DNA from 4 places in the Streptomyces sp. NPDC058307 genome. Region 2 is predicted to be linked to each of the others. Evidence: riboswitches for the same ligand, from Rfam matches in the RefSeq annotation. Region 2 holds a riboswitch; each other region holds the start of a gene.

The links. A riboswitch is a leader RNA that binds a small molecule or an ion and turns the genes downstream of it on or off. The one in region 2 is predicted to bind cyclic di-AMP.
Region 1: linked by a shared signal. The riboswitch ahead of ACFVYN_RS19485 (M23 family metallopeptidase) and the one ahead of ACFVYN_RS11670 (C40 family peptidase) in region 2 are both predicted to bind cyclic di-AMP.
Region 3: linked by a shared signal. The riboswitch ahead of ACFVYN_RS39455 (M23 family metallopeptidase) and the one ahead of ACFVYN_RS11670 (C40 family peptidase) in region 2 are both predicted to bind cyclic di-AMP.
Region 4: linked by a shared signal. The riboswitch ahead of ACFVYN_RS31155 (transglycosylase family protein) and the one ahead of ACFVYN_RS11670 (C40 family peptidase) in region 2 are both predicted to bind cyclic di-AMP.

Annotation. Positions count from the first base shown of each region.
Region 1 covers NZ_JBHVYZ010000025.1:26,748-31,820, forward strand. Annotated here, with positions in the region: gene ACFVYN_RS19470 (GNAT family N-acetyltransferase) at 1-5, opposite strand, end outside; gene ACFVYN_RS19475 (HPr family phosphocarrier protein) at 212-493, shown strand; gene ACFVYN_RS19480 (GntR family transcriptional regulator) at 621-1,316, opposite strand; gene ACFVYN_RS19485 (M23 family metallopeptidase) at 1,504-2,256, opposite strand; cyclic di-AMP (ydaO/yuaA leader) riboswitch at 2,269-2,432, opposite strand; gene ACFVYN_RS19490 (M16 family metallopeptidase) at 2,624-4,012, opposite strand; gene ACFVYN_RS19495 (M16 family metallopeptidase) at 4,009-5,073, opposite strand, start outside.
Region 2 covers NZ_JBHVYZ010000012.1:66,475-71,547, forward strand. Annotated here, with positions in the region: gene ACFVYN_RS11660 (ATP-dependent Clp protease proteolytic subunit) at 172-807, shown strand; gene ACFVYN_RS11665 (hypothetical protein) at 815-1,120, shown strand; cyclic di-AMP (ydaO/yuaA leader) riboswitch at 1,432-1,643, shown strand; gene ACFVYN_RS11670 (C40 family peptidase) at 1,647-2,120, shown strand; partial or broken gene ACFVYN_RS11675 (DUF6328 family protein) at 2,311-2,598, shown strand; gene ACFVYN_RS11680 (ATP-binding protein) at 2,899-3,357, opposite strand; gene ACFVYN_RS11685 (helix-turn-helix domain-containing protein) at 3,572-4,432, shown strand; gene ACFVYN_RS11690 (DUF397 domain-containing protein) at 4,442-4,663, shown strand; gene ACFVYN_RS11695 (8-amino-7-oxononanoate synthase) at 4,702-5,073, opposite strand, start outside.
Region 3 covers NZ_JBHVYZ010000105.1:6,944-12,016, reverse strand. Annotated here, with positions in the region: gene ACFVYN_RS39465 (histidine kinase) at 1-858, opposite strand, end outside; tRNA gene ACFVYN_RS39460 (tRNA-Met) at 1,040-1,113, shown strand; cyclic di-AMP (ydaO/yuaA leader) riboswitch at 1,413-1,570, shown strand; gene ACFVYN_RS39455 (M23 family metallopeptidase) at 1,582-2,607, shown strand; gene ACFVYN_RS39450 (aldo/keto reductase) at 2,730-3,674, shown strand; gene ACFVYN_RS39445 (PrsW family intramembrane metalloprotease) at 3,691-5,073, opposite strand, start outside.
Region 4 covers NZ_JBHVYZ010000055.1:40,302-45,374, reverse strand. Annotated here, with positions in the region: gene ACFVYN_RS31165 (septum formation initiator family protein) at 1-110, opposite strand, end outside; gene eno (phosphopyruvate hydratase) at 212-1,498, opposite strand; gene ACFVYN_RS31155 (transglycosylase family protein) at 1,791-2,489, opposite strand; cyclic di-AMP (ydaO/yuaA leader) riboswitch at 2,493-2,659, opposite strand; gene ACFVYN_RS31150 (transglycosylase family protein) at 2,865-3,860, opposite strand; gene ACFVYN_RS31145 (cytochrome P450) at 4,053-5,073, opposite strand, start outside.

The DNA of each region.
Region 1 (5,073 bases), on a different contig from region 2:
TGCATGGGCCCCAGAGTACGGCTCGCGTACGACAACGGCGCGAGGCAGTCTGTGGAGAACGCGCGAGGACACACGAGGACACACAGGGACGGAAGTCGGGCCGAGGCCGCGGTCCGACCACTCCCCCCGGCAGGACTTCAGGCCTGTCCGGGAGCGCTTCACGTGTGGGAAACTGGTCTAGACAACCCTGAGAACCGAAGGGCAGCATCACATGGCTGAGCGCCGCGTCAACGTCGGCTGGGCCGAGGGCCTTCACGCCCGCCCCGCTTCCATCTTCGTCCGGGCCGCCACGGCCGCAGGCATCCCGGTGACGATCGCCAAGGCCGACGGCAACCCCGTCAACGCGGCCTCCATGCTGGCCGTTCTCGGCCTGGGCGCCCAGGGCGGCGAGGAGATCGTCCTCGCCTCCGACGCCGAGGGTGCGGACGCGGCCCTCGACCGGCTCGCCAAGCTGGTCGCCGAGGGGCTCGAGGAGCTTCCCGAGACCGTCTGAGGGAAGGTGCCCTGAAAAGCACCGAGGGGCTCGTCCGAATTACCGGGCGGGCCCTTCGCATTTCCCTTTTGCGGGCAGCGGAAATAGCGCCCCGCGAATTACTCCCTCTTTGTATACGGCGCCCGTGTTAATGCCGCAGACCTGTCACGTTTACAGGATGTTGCGAGGTCCTCACACGGTCCGTGCGGTCCGGCCCGGAGGTGAACCGCAGCCGGTGCGCCGCGCCCGAGCGCTCGGTGTGCAGCGTCGTGATCGCCCGCGCGCGCTCGCTGTCCCCGCGCGCCACCGCGTCCACGATCGCGCCGTGCTCCGCCCACGACTCCACGGGGTTGGCGGGCGCGTCCACGACGTACATCCAGGCGATCTTGTGGCGCAGCTGGGTCAGCATCGAGGTCAGCGCGGGGCTGCCGGAGGCCTGCGCGAGCGTCTCGTGGAACCAGCCCCCCAGGGAGCGCAGATCGTCGCTGTTGCCGCGCCTGGCCCGCTCCTGCCCCAGCCTGACCAGGCCGCGCAGCACCTTCAGATGGGCCTCGGTGCGCCGCTGGGCGGCCCGGGAGGCACCGAGCGGTTCGAGGAGCATGCGCATCTCCAGGAGGTCGGCGCCCTCCTGCTCGGTCGGTTCTGCCACACACGCGCCCGCGTGGCGCCGCGTCACCACGAAGCCCTCGGCCTCCAGTGTGCGCAGGGCTTCGCGGACCGGGACCCGGGAGACGCCGTAGCGGCGGGCGAGCAGTTCCTCGGTGAGCCGGCTCCCGCGCTCGTGGACTCCGGCGACGATGTCGTCGCGGATCGCCGTGCATACCGAGTGCGCCGGAATACGCATGTCCGACCTCCGTCTTAATCCCCGTGAAACGTCGCCGATTGACGTGTGTTCAGTGACTCTATTGCAATGAGCGGGAATTTCCGACGGCGGACGGGAATCCGGGGATATTTTTTGGACAACGGGGCCCCGGAAACGACGAAAACCCCGGCTCGGGAGCCGGGGCCTCGTGGCGGTCGCGCGGTGGGCGTCAGACGTTGACCCCGTGGGAGCGCAGGTAGGCGACGGGGTCGATGTCCGAGCCGTACTCGGGAGTGGTGCGCGCCTCGAAGTGCAGGTGCGGGCCGGTGACGTTGCCGGTCGCGCCGGAGAGGCCGATCTGCTGGCCGGGAGTGACCGACTGGCCGACCGAGACGCCGATGGACGACAGGTGGCCGTACTGGGTGTACGTGCCGTCGGCCATCCTGATCACGATCTGGTTGCCGTACGACCCGCCCCAGCCGGTCTCCACGACGGTGCCGCGGCCGACCGCGTGGACCGAGGTGCCGCTGGCGGCGTGGAAGTCGATGCCGGTGTGGCTGCCGGAGGACCACAGGGAGCCGCCGGTCTTGTAGCCGGTGGACACGTAGGAGCCGGAGATCGGGGCGACGAAGCGGTTGAGGCGCTTGCGCTCGGCCTCGCGGGCGGCGCGCTCCTTGGCCTCGCGTATCTCCTTGGCGCGCGCCTCGGCCTTGCGCTTGGCCTCCGCCGCCGCCTTCTTCTGCGCGGCGGCCTGCGCCTGCGCCTCGGCCTGGGCGTCGAGCTGGTCGGCGAGGGACTCCCCGACGCTGACGACGGGCATGAGGCCGGTCTGCTCCACGGAGTTGTCGGCGGCGAACGCCGGGGCTGCGATGGTGCCGATGACGCCGGTGGTGGCGAGGGCCGCGACACCCGCCGCGCGGGCGGTGGTGCGCTTCATACGGCCGGGACGACGGTGCTTCCCGGTGGCGCAGGTGAACGCCATGTGGTGGCTGGTCCTTTCCTTCCTTCTCGCCTACCGGGTTAGCTGACGGGTTCGGAGCAGGAAGGTCTCCTACGGACCCCCTCGCGGTGCGCGGGCGTCCGATTCACCCCAGGGACTTGTGATGGGTCCCCGGCTCCCCTGACTTACGCCATGCGGGGACTCGGCGATGACTGTCCGGTGCCGCGGGCGCGGCGCAGTGCCTGACGGACAGCCCAGAGGACGCTAAGCGGGGCCACTTTCAATCCCCAAACCGATCACGGGGTTTGTAGCGCATCCCACAGGGCAGACAGGCAACCTCCTGCCCAATTCGGACATCCAGGAGCCCTGGTGGCTGTTGCGTCACCAGGGCTCCTGACGTCCAGCTCCTCTACTCGGCCGTCACGACCTTGACTTCGCCGATGCCGAGCGCCTCGACGGGCTCCTTGATGGCGGCCGCGTCGCCGACCAGGATCGTCACCAGCCGGTCCACCGGGAAGGCGTTCACGACGGCCGCGGTGGCCTCGACGGTGCCGGTCGCGGCGAGCTGCTGGTACAGGGTCGCCTGGTAGTCGTCGGGCAGGTGCTGCTCGACCTGGTCGGCCAGCGTGCTCGCGACGGCCGCGGCCGTCTCGTACTTGAGCGGTGCCACTCCGACGAGGTTCTGTACGGCGACATCGCGCTCGGCGTCGGTGAGACCGCCCTCGGCCAGCGTGCGCAGCACCTTCCACAGGTCGTCCAGGGCGGGACCGGTGTTCGGGGTGTCGACCGAGCCGCTGATGGCGAGCATCGCGGCGCCCGAGCCGTCCGGGGCGGACCTGAGGACCTGCCCGAACGACCGTACGCCGTAGGTGTAGCCCTTCTCCTCGCGCAGGACGCGGTCCAGGCGGGAGGTGAGGGTGCCGCCGAGGCAGTAGGTGCCGAGCACCTGCGCGGGCCACACGCGTGCGTGCCGGTCGGCGCCGATACGGCCGATCAGCAGTTGCGTCTGGACGGCGCCGGGGCGGTCCACGATGACGACGCGGCCGGTGTCGTCGGCGGTCACCGGCGGCACGGGGCGCGGCCGGCCCGTGGACCCCGTCCAGGAGCCGAGGGTGTCGGCGAGCAGCGCGTCCAGGTCGATGCCGGTGAGGTCGCCGACGACCACGGCGGTCGCGGTGGCGGGCCGCACGTGCTTCTCGTAGAAGCCGCGTACGGCCGCGGAGTCGATGTTCTCGACGGTCTCCTCGGTGCCCTGGCGCGGGCGCGACATGCGCGAGTCCGCCGGGAACAGCTCCCTGGAGAGTTCCTTGGCGGCGCGCCGGGACGGGTTGGCCAGCTCGTGCGGGATCTCGTCCAGGCGGTTGCGGACGAGCCGCTCGACCTCGCTGTCCGCGAACGCGGGCGCCCTGAGCGCGTCGGCCAGCAGACCGAGCGCCTTCGCGAGGCGGGAGGCCGGCACTTCGAGGCTGAGGCGGACGCCCGGGTGGTCGGCGTGCGCGTCGAGGGTGGCGCCGCAGCGCTCCAGCTCGGCGGCGAACTCCTCGGCGGAGTGCTTGTCGGTGCCTTCGGAGAACGCGCGCGCCATGATCGTGGCGACACCGTCCAGGCCGGCCGGCTCGGCGTCCAGGGGCGCGTCCAGGAGCACCTCGACGGCGACGACCTGCTGGCCGGGGCGGTGGCAGCGCAGGAGGGTGAGGCCGTTGTCGAGCTTCCCGCGCTCGGGGGCGGGGAAGGCCCAGACCTTGGGCTCGCCCGCCTGCGGCTGCGGGTGGAATTCCATCGCGGCGAGCTCGGTCACTTGGCCGCCTCCTCGTTCTCGTCGGTCGCTTCCACGGTGGCCGCGGAGTCCGGGGCGTCGGCGTCCTCGGCGCTCTGGGCGATCTCGGCCGGGGCGGTGGGCTCGTAGACGAGCACCGCGCGGTTGTCGGGGCGCAGCTTGGCCTTGGCGACCTCCTGCACCTCCTCGGCGCTCACCTCCAGGACCCGCTGTACGGCGGTCAGGGCGAGCTGGGGGTCGCCGAACAGGACGGCGAAACGGCACAGTTCGTCGGCACGGCCCGCGACGGTGCCGAGCCGGTCCAGCCACTCGCGCTCCAACTGGGCCTGGGCGCGCTCCATTTCCTCGGCCGTGGGGCCCTCGGCGGCGAACCGGGCGAGCTCCTCGTCGATGGCGGCCTCGATGACCGGCACCTCGACATCACCAGAGGTCTTCACGTCGAGCCAGCCCAGGGAGGGCGCACCGGCCAGGCGCAGCAGGCCGAAGCCGGCCGCGACGGCCGTACGGTCGCGCCGTACCAGCCGGTTGTAGAGGCGGGAGGACTCTCCGCCGCCGAGGACGGTGAGGGCCAGGTCGGCCGCGTCCGCCTCACGGGTGCCGTCGTGCGGGAGCCGGTAGGCGGCCATCAACGCGCGCGCGGGGACCTCCTCCTCGACGACCTCGCGCAGCTGCTCGCCGATGACCTCGGGCAGGGAGCCGTCGCGGGGCGCGGGCTTGCCGTCGTGCGAGGGGATCGAGCCGAAGTACTTCTCGACCCAGGCGAGCGTCTGCTCCGGGTCGATGTCGCCGACGACCGACAGGACGGCGTTGTTGGGCGCGTAGTACGTGCGGAAGAACGCGCGCGCGTCCTCAAGCGTGGCCGCGTCCAGGTCTGCCATCGACCCGATCGGGGTGTGGTGGTAGGGGTGGCCCTCCGGGTACGCGAGCGCGGTCAGCTTCTCGAACGCGGTGCCATAGGGGACGTTGTCGTAGCGCTGCCTGCGCTCGTTCTTGACGACGTCGCGCTGGTTCTCCATCGACTCGTCGTCGAGGGCGGCCAGCAGCGAGCCCATGCGGTCGGCCTCCAGCCAGAGGGCGAGCTC
Region 2 (5,073 bases):
ACGCGGGCTGCCTGAACACACCAGACGATCGTGAGGGAAACCTGCTTCACGATCAGCTTAAACACGGCCTGACCTGCGGTGATTTGTGGATCACTTCAATGCGCCCCATCATCACGTCACGTACGTCCTGTACATTTTTTACGGACAGCCTGCCGCGAGGAGGGGTACGCCATGATCCGACCCACCGCCCGTCACGTCCTGCCCGAGTTCCATGAGCGCACGAGCTTCGGGCACACGACGACGGATCCGTACTCGAAGCTGCTGGAGGAACGGATCGTCTTCCTCGGGACGCAGATCGACGACACCTCGGCGAACGATCTGATGGCGCAGTTCATGTACCTCGAGTACCAGGCCCCCGACCGGGACATCTCGCTGTACATCAACTCCCCCGGCGGCTCGTTCAGCGCGATGTCGGCGATCTACGACACGATGCAGTACGTCAGTTGCGACGTGGAGACGACCTGCCTCGGACAGGCCGGCTCCTCCGCCGCGGTGCTGCTGGCGGCGGGCACCCCCGGCAAGCGGTCCGTCCTGCCGGGCGCCCGGGTGGTGATCCACCAGCCCGCGCTGAGCGAGCCGGTGCAGGGACAGGCGAACGATCTGGCCATCCAGGCCGAGGAGTTGATCCGGGTGCGGGCCCGCCTGGAGGAGATGCTGGTCCGGCACACCGGACGCAGCCCCGAACAGGTGAGCGCGGACATCGAGCGCGACAGGATCCTGGACGCCCGGGGCGCCGTGGAGTACGGCCTGGCGGACGCGATCGTCCCGAGCCGCAGGTCCTCCCACCCCGCACCGGGCGCGAGGTGATCGCCCGATGGTCCCGGACCTTCCACCGCTGCCCGCACTCACGCGCGCCGAGGGCGAGCTGATCGACCGTTATCTCGACGTGGTCGACCTGCTGGGCCGGATCAACCCGGCCCGGCGCGAGGACACCTACGGCGGCCTGCGCGCCGCGCAGGCGCTGGTGAGCAGGGCGACCGAGCTGCGCGACGCGCTGGTGCTGATGCACGGCCGGGGTGAGCGCGAACTGCACGCCGAGACGCTGGCGCGGGCGCTGCGGGTCCTGGACGGCGAGCGGCGTACGGCCCGGGTCACCGTCCCTCCCGAGCCCGACAGTTGATGAGGCGTCCGGACCTGAGTCGAAACGGACCAAACGACGTACCCCCTATTGGAGGAGGCACGGCTCCCTTTTTGCGAGCGTCGAACTTGCGCAACGCGCCTGGTTCGCTACCGGAACGAGGCCCTTCTGTGCTGGTCCGGGGGTCTCCTGACCCCTCGACACCCCTTCCTTCGGGGTCCTTCGAAGGGGTGTCCACCCAAACGGGTGAGTGGTGAGTAACACCACAAATCATCGGTTCCGTTGGGCTTTTCGCACTTTCTTGCGCCAAGATCCCTGTCTGACGACAAGCCCCCGCCGCAGTGGCGGGGCGATCCGGGCGGACGCCGAGTCCTGCCGCCGCCCGGATGACCGGTCGACAGAAGTGGATCGGCAGGAGTGGAGGACCCAAGCACGACGGGTCGCCGGAACGGTCACACCATGACCGGGCCGAGCATCCCTTGGGGTGAAGCCGCGTCAGCGGCCGGGCAACTTCGCCAGCCCGAATCCGACAGGTCATCCTTCACAGGCGGCTGACGAAGGGTTGCGCATGACTGCGCTCAATCGTGTCCCGTCGCTGATGGTCCGGGCCGGTACGGCCTCGGCCTTCGCCATCGCCGCCGTGGGCGGCTCCGTCGTGGTCCCGGGCCTCGCGCCCGACGCCGCGGCAGCGACACCTGCGACGAAGGCACTCAAGGTAGCGGCCTCCAAGAAGGGCTCGCCGTACAAGTACGGCGCCACCGGGCCCCGCCGCTTCGACTGCTCAGGGCTCACGCTGTACTCGTTCAAGAAGGCGGGCAAGAAGCTCCCGCGCACGGCGGCCCAGCAGTACAACAAGACCCGCCACATCGGCGTGCGCAGCCGCAAGGCCGGCGACCTGGTGTTCTTCCACTCGGGTTCGAACGTGTACCACGTCGGCATCTACGCCGGGAAGGGAAAGATCTGGCACGCCCCGAAGACCGGGGACGTGGTGCGACTGCAGAAGATCTGGACGAAGAGCGTCTGGTACGGCCGGGTCAAGTGACGCCCCCGAGGGGGCGGCGGCGACCTGACCTCCCGTCGCCCTCTCGGGCCTCCCGTGACACGGGCTCAGGTGGTTACCCGTGCCGCATGGCCGACCACAGCCGGTGCACCGCCCGCAGCGAGACCCGTTGGAGTGCGCCGGCCGCAACTTCGGCGAACTGCTCCAGGAACTGCGCGTCACCCAGACCGGGGTGCAGATCCTCTTCGCCTTTCTGCTGACCCTGGCCTTCACCCGGCGCTTCCCGTCGCCCGACACCTTCCAGCGCGCCCCGTACGTCACCACGCTGCTGTTCGCGGTGCTCGCGGCGGCCCTCTTCACCGCGCCCGCCGCCCTGCACCGCTCGCTCTTCCAACGCGGCGCCAAGGCCCGCATCGTGCCGGTCTCCTCCCGGCTCGCGACGGTCGGCATGGGGGTTCTGGTGTTCGCGTTCACCGGATCGGTGCTGCTCGTGGTGGACGTGACGACGGGCCGGGCGGGCGGAGTGGCCGCGGGCGCGGCGACCCTGATGGTGTGTGTGGGCCTGTGGGGCACGCTTCCCCGACTGGTCCGGCGGGCGGGCCTCGCCGAGGAGCGCGAGGCGGCACCGGCGCGCCCGGCACCCCGGCCGGCGGAGCACGAGGTGATCAGGCCGCGCGCGGCGGCCCGCCCGGGAGCATCACCCCGAGAGCCGTCACCGCGCCTGCGGCGACCCCGACGACGGCTCGGCCGCCCCAGCGTGCGACAGAGCGCGGCCGGTCTGACACGCGTGCCCGCGGCACCCGCGTCCGCGACCGGTCGGTCACGGCTCCTGCTGGCCGGCGGCGGTGACCGGCTCCGCAGGTACGGTCCAGGGCAGTTCGATGGAGACGGTCTTGCCGCCTTCCCGGGTGGGCCTGACGCTCAGTCTGCCGCCGTACTCCGCGGCGAGCCAGCGGATGATCACCATCCCCCGCCCGTTGTCCTGCTGGACCGCGGCCGGCAGCCGCTTGGGGAAGCGGGGGTGGCTGTCGGTGACCCCGATGCGCAGGTGTTCGTCACGCTCCAGCTCGATGTCCACCGTGAAGGTGGGTGACTGCCCGAAGGTGTGCTGTACGGCGTTGGTGGTGAGTTCGGAGACGATGAGCCGGACGGTCTCGGCGGCGTCGGTGGTCGGCGGCAGCCCCCACTCCGCCAGTGTGGTCAGGACATAGGTGCGGGCCGCGGAGACCGAGGCGGGTTCGCTCGGCAGAGTGACGGATGCTTCCAGGTGGTCTGCCATGGCGACGTCGTCCCTTTCCCACGGGACCGGAGTCCGACACGGTGCGGATGGTTCGAGTACGGTCCCGGACTGGTGGTTCATCGTCAGAGTGCCATCACCGAGGCCGTGACGGGTGCCGATCCACCAAGATGTGCATATATCTGTCGCTCGAAGCGGTGAACTCCGCGACGCGAGACCGTATGCGGGCGGCTCGCACGGAGTAAGGAGTAGCGCCATGCAGCACGGCCCCGCGGTGCGTCGGCGAAAACTGGGCGCCGAACTGCGTGCGCTGCGCGCGAGTGCGGGGCTCACCAGCGGTGAGGCCGCCCGGCTCGTGGGCTGGCACCAGTCGAAGGTGAGCCGCATCGAGACCGGTGCCAGCGGCGTGAAGCCGGCCGATGTGCGGTTACTTCTCGACGCCTACCGCGTGGGGGACGCGAATCTGCGGGAGCTGCTGATGGTATTGGCGGGCTCCGACGAGACCGGCGGCCGGCACCACTGGTGGCACGCGTACCGGGGTGTCCTGCCGCCGACGTACCGGGACTTCATCAGTCTGGAGGCCCAGGCGAGCGCGATGCGCACGCTGGAGACCTCGGTCGTGCCCGGGCTGCTGCAGACGCCCGAGTACGCCCGCGCGGTGACCCGGGCCGCGGTGGATGGCCTCGACGACGAACGTCTCGACGCACTGGTCAAGGTGCGGCTGGCCCGGCAGGACATCCTTCGCGCGCAGCCGCCTCTGGAGTTGAGCGCCGTCCTGGACGAGGCGGTGCTGCGGCGGGAGGTCGGCGGTCCCGAGGTGATGGCCCGGCAGCTGAGGAGGCTCCTGGAGGCGGCGCGGTTGCCTCAAGTGCGGCTGCAGGTACTGCCGTTCACTGCCGGGGCGCATGTGGGTATCACGGGGCCTTTCGTAATCTTCTCATTCCCGCGCACTTCTGATCTGGATGTAGTTGTTCTCGACCACTTGACGAGTAGCCTCTATCTCGAGCGGAAAGAAGACCTCCAGGCCTACACCGAGGCCTTCAACACCCTTCAGTCCCACGCCCTTTCGCCCGAGGACTCGTTGGATTACCTCGCCGCGATGGGTGACGGCGCGTAAGGAGGCACCATGTCTGCACTGCCTCGGAACGTATCCACCACTACGGAACTGCCCGAAGTGCGCTGGCTGCGCAGCAGCTACAGCACCGGGGCGAACAACTGCGTCGAGACGGCGAGGCCGTCGGCCGGGCCCTGTGCCGGGCTGCTCGCCGTACGCGACTCCAAGAATCCGGACGGACCCGCGCTGCTCTTCTCCCCCGAGAGCTGGGCGGGCTTCACAGCCGCGTTCTGACCGTCAGACCATCAGGAGCACGGCCGTGTCACGCCGACTCATGGTCGTGTTTCGCCGATCACACGCACAGCGCGTTCGATCTGCTCCTCGGAGAGGTCCGCGCGGGCGGTCAGCCTGAGCCGTGAGATGCCGTCGGGCACGGAAGGGGGCCGGAAACAGCCCACGAAGAGCCCGGCGGCACGGCAGTTCGCCGCCCACTGCACGGCCTCCTCCGGGGAGGGCGCGCGCACCGAGACCACCGCGGCGTCCGGACGTACCGCTTCCAGACCCGCGGCGGTCAGGCGTGCGTGCAGTCCGGTCGCCACCTCGCGCGCGCGTGCGGCCCGCTCGGGCTCACGGCCGAGCAGCCGCAGGGCCGCGAGGGCGGCTCCCGCCGACGCGGGGGCCAGACCGGTGTCGAAGATGAACGT
Region 3 (5,073 bases), on a different contig from region 2:
CTCGTCCAGGCCGCCGTCGTCCACGCCCACGGTGAGCCCGCTGCTCGCGGCGAGCGCCCGTACCGCGCCGACGAGACCCCGGTCGGTGAGGATCGGCGGATGGATCCCGCGCACCACCTGCCGCAGCTCCGTCAACGCCTGTTCGGCCTGGTCCTGGGCGTCGTCCAGCAGTTTGCGGGCGGCGTCCGGGTCACGCTCGTAGGCCCGCTTGGCGAGTCCGATCCGCATCGACAGCGCCACCAGGTTGGCCTGGGCGCCGTCGTGCAGGTCCCGCTCGATGCGGCGCAGCTCGGCCTCGTGCGCGGCGATCGCGTCGGCCCGGGTCTCCCGCAGCTCCTCGACCCGGCGGGCCAGCCTGGCACTCGGGGACGGCATGAGCAGCACGGCCGACCAGCGGGCCTCGGTGTCCGCGAGCCGCACGATCAGCGGCAGGACGACGGGGGCTCGGCGCAGCGCTCCGGCCCACACGCCGTCGACCAGCAGGCCGAGGGGCCACAGCGGGAGGGCGAGGGCGAGGAGGGCGCCGTAGAGGTAGTAGGCGAGCATCCAGCGCAGGTCCCTGAGCGTGCCGGGGTCCCGCACCGAGATGCGCAGCCGTTCGCGCAGGGTGCCGGTCATCGGTGTGTACGCCTCGGGGATCTCCCGGCCCGTCCACAGGGCGGTCAGGTTCCGCTTGGCGCCGGCGATCCGCCGTATCAGCAGCACGGCCTCGGGCAGCAGCCAGCAGCCGACCACGGCGACCGTACCGATGGCGGCGATCAGGAGCACCGTGATGAAGAGGTACATGCCGAAGCACATCGCCGCGGCCACGACGAGATGCACGGTCGCCATCGCCGTCCGCTGCACCGACTTCCACATGCGGCTCACGCTAGACGAACGGGCCCCGGGCGCACGGTGTAGCCCGCTACACCATCGGGGGCCGGGCGAGGATCACTCCCCGCGGCGGTCCTGGCCATCGCCGACTCGACCACCTGCACGACGCCCGGAACAACCCTGGCGCGGAGCACTCCCCGGATGACGTATGCTGGTTACACAACGGCGCGGGGTGGAGCAGCTCGGTAGCTCGCTGGGCTCATAACCCAGAGGTCGCAGGTTCAAATCCTGTCCCCGCTACTCAAGGCTCAGGGCCGGAATCCAGTTCACTGGATTCCGGCCCTGAGTGTTTTTTCCGCTCGTGACGTGATGTGACGCGGGGTGAGCGCGTGACCGCCCTCCGCGTTACAGCTGACATACCGTCAATGTCCGTGTGTGGCTTGAGTGAAGGTCAACTCGCCCGTTTTTAGCCGTTCATGGGCCGTAAGTCCTGCCGGGTTTCGTTAATGATCAAGTGGAACAGCTTGGAATCGGGCCCCCGGGTCTATTAACGTTCGATAACGCAGCGCGGTCGTCCCAGCCGTCACAAGAGACGGCTCCGTGCTCACGCGCCGAATTCCGCAAGGGAACCGGGGAACCACCAACTTGGGGTGAATCGCTCGTACTCCGCCGTGGCAGCACGGTCGGTATACGCGCGTAGGAGACCTTCCTGCTCCGAACCCGTCAGCTAACCCGGTAGGCGAGAAGGAAGGAAAGGAGCGCGCCCACGTGGCGTCCAACCCGCCTGCCCCCGAGGCGCCGTACGTCCCGAGCGACACCCTCGTATACGGCGGCTACCGTGCCGACGACGAGGCCCCGCTCGGCGAGTGGAACCCCACCGCGGACTCCCTCGCCCCCGTACGAGGCCGGCATCGCGTCGCCAAGCAGCGTGGCGGAGGGTTCGCCCGTAGCTCCACCGTTCTGGGCGTCGGTGTCATAGCCGCCGTCAGCGCCGGCGGGATGGCCAGCGCCAACACCGGCAAGCCGCCGGTCTCCATCTCGCTGCCGGACCTGCCCAACGTGGGCTCGCTCATCTCGGACGACTCCGCCCCCGCCGCGGACGACACGAGCGCCTTCAGCAGTGTCGGCGCCACCACCGCCGACACCGTCAAGGGCACCTCGGGCGCCGGTGAGGCGCTGCGCTCGCGCATCCTGGCCCAGGCCGAGGTGCAGCAGGGCCAGCTCGACACCAAGGCCGCCCAGGCCATCGCGGACGCCGCCGAGAAGGAGGCCGACGCGGCCGCCGCCAAGGCGGAGAAGGAGGCCCAGGAGAAGGCCACCGCCGCGAAGAAGAAGGCGGAGGAGGCGGCCGCGAAGAAGGCCGAGGCCGCGCGCCTGGCCGAGCTCGCCAAGCAGTACACGCTGCCGACCTCGTCGTACACCATCACGGGCACCTTCGGTCAGGCCGGCTCCCTGTGGGCCTCCGGCTACCACACGGGCCTCGACTTCGCCGCCCCCACGGGCACGCTCATCAAGGCGATCCACGGCGGCACCGTCACCCAGGCCGGCTGGGCCGGTTCCTACGGCTACCGCACGATCCTCACCCTCGACGACGGCACCGAGCTGTGGTTCTGCCACCAGTCCTCGATCAACGTCAGCGTCGGCCAGAAGGTCGGCACCGGTGACGTCATCGGACGCGTGGGCGCCACGGGCAACGTGACCGGCGCGCACCTGCACCTGGAGGTCCACCCGGGCGGCTCGGCCAACGGGATCGACCCGATGACGTGGCTGCGCGGCAAGGGGCTCACTCCCTGAGGCGCCCCTCGGGGTTCCCGGAGGTTCCCGCCGGTGCGCCGGAGTAGCTGCTTCCGCTTGTTTACGAGGACTTTGCGGCCATAGCGGAAGACCGGCGCCCGGCGCGGGCGTTGACGTATGGCATGACTTCTCTTCGCAAGCTCGGCTCCTCCGACCTCGAGGTCTTCCCGCTCACCCTCGGTGGCAACGTCTTCGGCTGGACCGCTGACGAGGCCACCTCCTTCGACGTGCTCGACGCGTACACCGCGGCCGGCGGCAACTTCATCGACACGGCCGACGTCTACTCGGCGTGGGTCGAGGGAAACTCCGGCGGCGAGTCCGAGACCGTCATCGGCAAGTGGCTGGCGGCCCGCGGCAACCGCGACGACGTCGTCATCGCCACGAAGGTCAGCCAGCACCCCGACTTCCCGGGCCTGTCCGGGGCGAACATCAAGGCCGCCGCCGACGCCTCCCTGAAGCGCCTGGGCACCGACCACATCGACCTGTACTACACCCACGTCGACAAGACCGAGGTGCCGGTCGAGGAGATCATCGGCGCGCTGGACGACCTGGTGAGGGCGGGCAAGGTGCGGGCGATCGGCGCCTCCAACATCTCCGCCGCGCGCCTCGCGGAGTCCCTCGCCTTCTCCGACCGCGAGGGCCTCGCGCGCTATGTCGCCCTCCAGCCCCACTACAACCTGGTCTCGCGCGACACGTACGAGGGTGAACTCGAGGCCGTCGCCGCCCGGGAGGGCCTCGCCGCCGTCCCGTACTACGCCCTCGCCTCCGGGTTCCTCACCGGCAAGTACCGCCCCGGTACGACGGTCGACAGCGCGCGCGCCGCGGGCGCCGGCCAGCACCTGGACACCGAGCGCGGCCGGAAGGTGCTCGCGGCTCTCGACGACATCGCCGAGGCCCACACCGTCCCGGTCGCCACGGTCGCCCTCGCCTGGCTCGCCGCCCGGCCGACGGTCGCGGCGCCGATCGCGTCCGCCCGCACGGTGGAACAGCTGCCGGCGCTGCTGGGCGTGGCGGACCTGACCCTGACGGAGGAGGAGCTTGCGCGCCTGACGGAGGCGTCGGCCTGAGCCTCCGCCGCGCGAGCTACGTGCGGTACGGGTTGTAGGCGGGGTACTGCACCGCCGGGTGGACCGGGTGGACCGGGTGGACCGGGTGGACCGGGTGGACCGGGTGGACCGGGGGCGTCGGCTGGGCGGGGTGCGTCGGCTGGGGCTGGTGAGGGGCGTATCCGTACGCCCCGTACACCGGCCAGGGCGGCGCGGCCACCGGGACCGGCGGTGCCGTCACCCGGGCCGCGTGGTCCAGCGAGGGACGCGCGACGTCCCGCCGCCGCCACAGCTCGTGCAGCAACTCCCGCTCCCGTACGACGAAGTCCGCGCCCGCCCGCCCGAGCCGCCCCCGGCGCCGCAGGAAGGCAAGCGACGTCGCGTACGCCTCGTACTGCGAGACCGCCCGCGCCGCGGCCCGCCCGCCGAACTGCCGCCGCGCGTAGTCCCGCGCCAAGAGCCGCGCCCGCATCGAGCCCAGCACATAGGGCTCGGTCGGCGTCAGCCATCCGGCGACGGCGTACGCGGGCAGTTCCTCGCGCACGGTCCTCAGCTCCCGCTGCCGTGTCCAGATGACCAGCCAGGTCAGCAGCGCGAACGCCGGCACCATGAACATCGCGTACACCGCGAAGAAGCCGTACTGCCCGAACGTCGACGAGCCGTTCCACGTCGCGTGCATGGCCATCGCGAGCAGCAGCCCGGACAGCGGGACGAGCACCCGCCGTACGTGCTGGCGTTCCGCGGACAGCGCGGAGATGCCGAAGCCGATGCCGGTCAGGACGGTGAACAGGGGGTGCGCGAACGGCGACATGACGACGCGTACGAAGAAGGTCGCGGCGGTGACGGAGGCGATGCCACTGTCGCCGGTGAGCTGGTCGGTGCCGAAGGCGGTGCCCAGGTAGAGGATGTTCTCGGTGAAGGCGAAGCCGGTGGCGGTGACCCCCGCTATCACCACGCCGTCGACGATCCCGGTGAAGTCCCGTCTGCGGAACAGGAAGACGAGCAGCACGGCGGCGGCCTTGGCCGACTCCTCGACGATCGGTGCTATCACGGTCGCGCCGAGGGTGTCCGCGCCGGACGGGTCGGCGGTCGCCGTCGCTATCCACTTCGTCGCGAAGCTGTTGGCGATGATCGCTATCAGCGCGGCCGCGCAGGCGCCCCAGGCGAAGGCGAACAGCAGATTGCGCCAGGGCCCCGGTTCGACGCGGTCGAGCCAGCGGAACGCGGCTATGAGCAGCGGTACGGGCAGGACGGCGAGCCCCAGGCCGACCAGGAACCCCTCGGTGCCGGTCTGTTGACGGACCAGGGCGAGGATGACGAGCCCGGACAGCGTGAGGAGGGTGATGAGCGCGCCGTAGCGCACCCACTTCCGCTGCCACCAGTGCGCGTGCCGCAGCGCACCGCCACCGGTGGGCTCACC
Region 4 (5,073 bases), on a different contig from region 2:
CGGCGGGCCTGCCGCTTGGTCTGGGAACGGTAGACCCGGGCCGCGGTCTGCTCGCCGAGCAGCCTGATCCTGGTCGTGGTGGAGAAACGGTCCCGGTCCTTCACGGCCATCGGCTCTCCGCCTCCCCTTCTACGTACGTACGTCCCCGCACACGGTACGGGACCGGTACGGGGACGTACGTACGACTGGCTAAGGCTTAGCCCTGCCGGGGTCAGCCCTTGAAGCGGGGGAAGGCCGAGCGGCCCGCGTACACCGCCGCGTCGTCGAGGATCTCCTCGATGCGCAGGAGCTGGTTGTACTTGGCGACGCGCTCGGAGCGGGCCGGGGCGCCGGTCTTGATCTGGCCGCAGTTGGTGGCGACGGCGAGGTCGGCGATGGTGACGTCCTCGGTCTCGCCGGAGCGGTGCGACATCATGCACTTGAAGCCGCTGCGCTGGGCGAGCTCCACGGCGTCCAGGGTCTCGGTGAGCGAGCCGATCTGGTTCACCTTGACGAGCAGGGCGTTGGCGGTGCCCTCCTCGATGCCGCGGGCCAGGCGCTCCGGGTTGGTGACGAACAGGTCGTCGCCGACGATCTGGACCTTGTCGCCCAGCTTGTCGGTGAGGACCTTCCAGCCGGCCCAGTCGTCCTCGAACAGCGGGTCCTCGATGGAGACGAGCGGGTAGGCCGCCACGAGCTCCTCGTAGTACTCCGTCATCTCGGCGGCGGAGCGGTCCTTGCCCTCGAAGGAGTAGACGCCGTCCTTGTAGAACTCGGAGGCGGCGACGTCGAGCGCCAGGGCGACCTGCTCGCCGGGGATGTAACCGGCTTCCTTGATCGCCTCGAGGATGAGGTCCAGGGCGGCGCGGTTGGACTCCAGGTTCGGCGCGAAGCCGCCCTCGTCGCCCAGGCCCGTCGACAGGCCCTTGCTCTTCAGGACCTTCTTGAGGGTGTGGTAGACCTCGGTGCCCCAGCGCAGCGCCTCGGAGAAGGACTCCGCGCCGATCGGGGCGATCATGAACTCCTGGATGTCCACGTTGGAGTCGGCGTGCGAGCCGCCGTTCAGGATGTTCATCATCGGCACCGGCAGCAGGTGCGCGTTCGGGCCGCCCAGGTAGCGGAAGAGGGGGAGGTCGCTGGCCTCGGAGGCGGCGTGGGCGACGGCGAGGGAGACGCCGAGGATGGCGTTGGCGCCGAGCGAGCCCTTGTTGTCGGTGGCGTCCAGGTCGAACATCGCCTGGTCGATCAGACGCTGCTCGGTGGCGTCGTAGCCGACCAGCTCCGGGCCGATCTGCTCGATGACGGCCAGCACGGCCTTCTCGACACCCTTGCCCTGGTAGCGGTTCGGGTCACCGTCGCGCAGCTCGATGGCCTCGAAGGCGCCCGTGGAGGCGCCGGACGGGACGGCGGCACGACCGGTGCTGCCGTCGTCGAGGCCGACCTCGACCTCGACCGTGGGGTTGCCTCGGGAGTCCAGGATTTCCCGGGCTACGACGACGTCGATGGACGGCACGAGCATCTCCTTCTTGGGATGTGACACGGTCCGCCGGGACCGCGGTGGGTTCTGCGAGACCGAGCCTAACCGGCTCCGGGGGATCGGCCACCGTGTGGACCGCCCCCTGGACAGAACCGAGAGTAAATTGTTTCTGAACTGAACAAAGACGGGCCTCGGCGAGCATGAAAAAACCCCGCCCCGGTGCGTACGGGGGAACACGCACCGGAGCGGGGAGCCCGTGGGGACGGGGGGTGACCCTCACGAGGCCTTCATCATGAAGGACACGGCTGTGAGGGCACTGTGGTTCAGCCGGGGCCTACTTCAGGTGCAGCTGCTGACCCGGGTAGATGAAGTCGGCGTCGGTGATGATGTCCTTGTTCAGCTTGAACAGCTTCTGCCAGCCGCCCTTGACCTTGTGCTTCTCGGCGATCGAGCTGAGCGTGTCGCCCTTGACGACCTTGTACTCGCCGTCGCCCTTCTTGACCTTCTTGCCGGTCGGGGTGGTGACGGTCTTCTTGGCGGCCGGACGCTCGGCCGAACGCGAGGCGCTCTGCTTCTCGGTCGAACGGCTGCTCGTGTTCGAGGAGCTGGAGTTAGAGGAGCTGGAGTTCGACGAGGAGGACGAGCTGCTGCCGCTGTAGCCGGCGCTGGACAGGCCCTTGCCGCAGACCGGCCAGGCACCCTTGCCCTGGGAGGCGAGGACCTTCTCGGCGACGGCGATCTGCTGGGACTTGCTGGCCTGGTTGGCCTGCGCGGCGTACTGCGTGCCGCCGTACGCGGCCCAGGTGGAGGCGGAGAACTGCAGGCCGCCGTAGTAGCCGTTGCCGGTGTTGATGGACCAGTTACCGCCGGACTCGCACTGGGCGACGGTGTCCCACTCGGAGGCGGTAGCGGCGGAGGCGTTGCCGGCCGCCATCAGCGGGGCGGCGATGGCGACACCGGTGACACCCGCCAGAGCGGCGGCACGGGTGGCCTTGGACGGACGGCGGTGCTTGCCCTTGCCGGAAAACAGCATGGTGGATCCCCTCACCGACGCCTGCGAGGTGAGCTGTCGGGTTCGGGCCGGTTGAGTTGCCCGGCCGCGCACCTCCCGGTGCGCGACTTAACCCCAAGCCGGTCCAGCTGAACTGCTGGGTCCGGCACTTACCTTGGGTCCCCCGCTCCTGCCTACGGCGCTTGACGCGACGACTGTTCCCGTTCGGCCACTGGCAGGATTCGGCGTTGCGACCGACGGGGCTCGGGTTGCCGAGCGGTCACGACCGTAGACACGGGCTCGGTCGAATTTCAAAGACGATCAGGGCTTCTGAGACTCATCCCACACTTTCACCAAAGTGGACATTCAGTGCGAAGTGTGACGTGAACTCCCGCTGTTTTTCAGGCCTTTTCAGCCCTATTCAGCCCCTGTGTCGAGGGTCTGACCGGCGACGATGCCGTTCGGGTCGGCCCCGATGCGGTCCTTGTTCTCGGCGTAGAGGGCACGCCATCCGCCGTCGAGGCCAAGGGAGTCGGCGATGGAGACGAGGGAGTCGCCCTCCTGGACGGTGTAGGTGCCGACGGCATGCCGGCCGGCCGGGGAGGAGGCTGTGCTCTTCGTCGCAATCTCCTCGGCGCTGGAGCCGCGGTGCTTGCCGGAACCGAGGGCGCCGACGTCCACGAGGGCCGAAGAGCTGCCCCGCTGCCACGACTTGTCCGCTTCGTCCTCTTCCGTGCTCACCACGGGCGAGCTGTCGGAAGGCTGGGTGTCCGCTGCGGCGGAACCGTCGGAAGTCGAAGGGTTCTTTTTGTCCGGCTTGGCGGAACTGTCGTCACCGGAGGGAGTGGCCGACGGCGAGGGCGTCACGGACGAACCGTCCAGCCCGTCGAGCAGACCGGAGGACTCCTCGGAGCCCGAAGAGTCGGCGGAACCGGAGGAACCGGACGAGCCCGATGAACCGGATGTGTTCGACGAGTCGGACGCCGAGGGCGAGGGCGTCCCGCTCCCCACCCCCGTGTCGACGTCGGCCGAGCTCGAGTCCTTGCTGAGACCGCCGAGCAGACCGCAGGTCGGCCAGGCGGCGATGCCCTGGTCCGCGAGGAGCTTCTCGGCCACGGCTATCTGCTGGTTGCGACTGGCGAGGTCCGCCGTCTCGGCGTATGCGAGGCCGCCGTACTTCTCCCAGTTCTCCTGGGACATCTGCAGGCCGCCGTAGTAGCCGTTGCCGTCGTTGGCGCTCCAGGAGCTGCCGCTCTCGCACTCCGCGACCCGGTCCCAGGTGGTGCCGGTGGCGGCGCTCGCCCCGGTCGCTCCGAGCAGTGGGATCGCGATGGCGGAGCCCGTCACACCGGCCGCCACGAGGAGAGCGGGAGCCTGACGGGGGCGACGGTGACGACCGTTCCCGGAGAGCATGAGGGGACCTTTCCCGAGACAGCAAGTACCGGCGCGGCGAGTGGTGCGGGGCACCGCGCTGGTCCGTGAACGTATAGGGATTCGATCACTTGTCACAAGTTAATGCCGCGTAGATCACGTGAGGATCACAAACTTGAGGACTCGTCACGTTTACCCGCCTCCGATCCGGGACAAGAGGGGTCTCTCGGTCGATTACCAGACGGGCGTGAACTCCACCGGCAAAGTGCGCAGTCCACGCATGATGAGTCCCCCACGCCACCGCAAATCAGCCGAATCGACCGCCAGTTGGAGATCCGGGAGGCGGGTGAGGAGGGTGGCGAGCGCGGTCTGGCCCTCCAGGCGGGCCAGCGGGGCACCGAGGCAGTAGTGGATGCCGTGGCCGTAACCGAGGTGCTGATTGTCACGGCGGGACAGATCGAGCACATCGGGGTCGGCGAACCGCTGTGGATCCCGGTCCGCGGCGGCGAGTACGACGAGCACCGGGTCACCCGTGGCGATGTCCTGCCCCCCGATCCGCAGCGGTTCGGTGGCGAACCGCCAGGTGGCCAGTTCCACCGGGCCGTCGTACCGCAGCAGTTCCTCCACACCGGTCTCCAGGAGGCCCCTCTCCTGCCTGGCCAGGGATTCCTGCAGCCGGTGGCGCTGCTCGGGGTGGGTGAGGAGGGCGTAGGCACCGTTTCCGATCAAATTGACGGTGGTCTCGAAACCTGCGAACAAAAGAATGAAGGCCATGGCCGCGGCCTCGTTCTCGGTGAGGTGCTCCCCGTGGTCGGAGGCCCGGATGAGCGCGGAGATGAGGTCCTCGCCGGGAGGGGGCTCATCGGGCAGCGCTTCCCGCTTCCGGTGGATGAGCTCGGCGAGATAGCCGCGCATCTTCTTCACGGACCGCGCCACCCCGCCTCGCGGACCGCCGCCGTGACGGATCATCATGCCCGCCCAGTCCCGGAAGTCGTCCTGGTCCTCACCGGGGACACCGAGCAGGTCGCAGATCGCGTAGATGGGGAGCGGGAAGGCGAACTCGTGGATGAGGTCGGCGGAACCCGTGGCCGCGAACCCGTCGATGAGACGGTCGGTCAACTCCTGTACCCGGGGCGCGAACTCGGCGACCCTCCTGGGCGTGAACGCCTTGCTGACGAGCCGTCGGAGCCTGGTGTGGTCCGGTGGATCGATGTTCAGCAGATGCGTCATCAGCTCCGCCTTGCGCTCCCCCGGG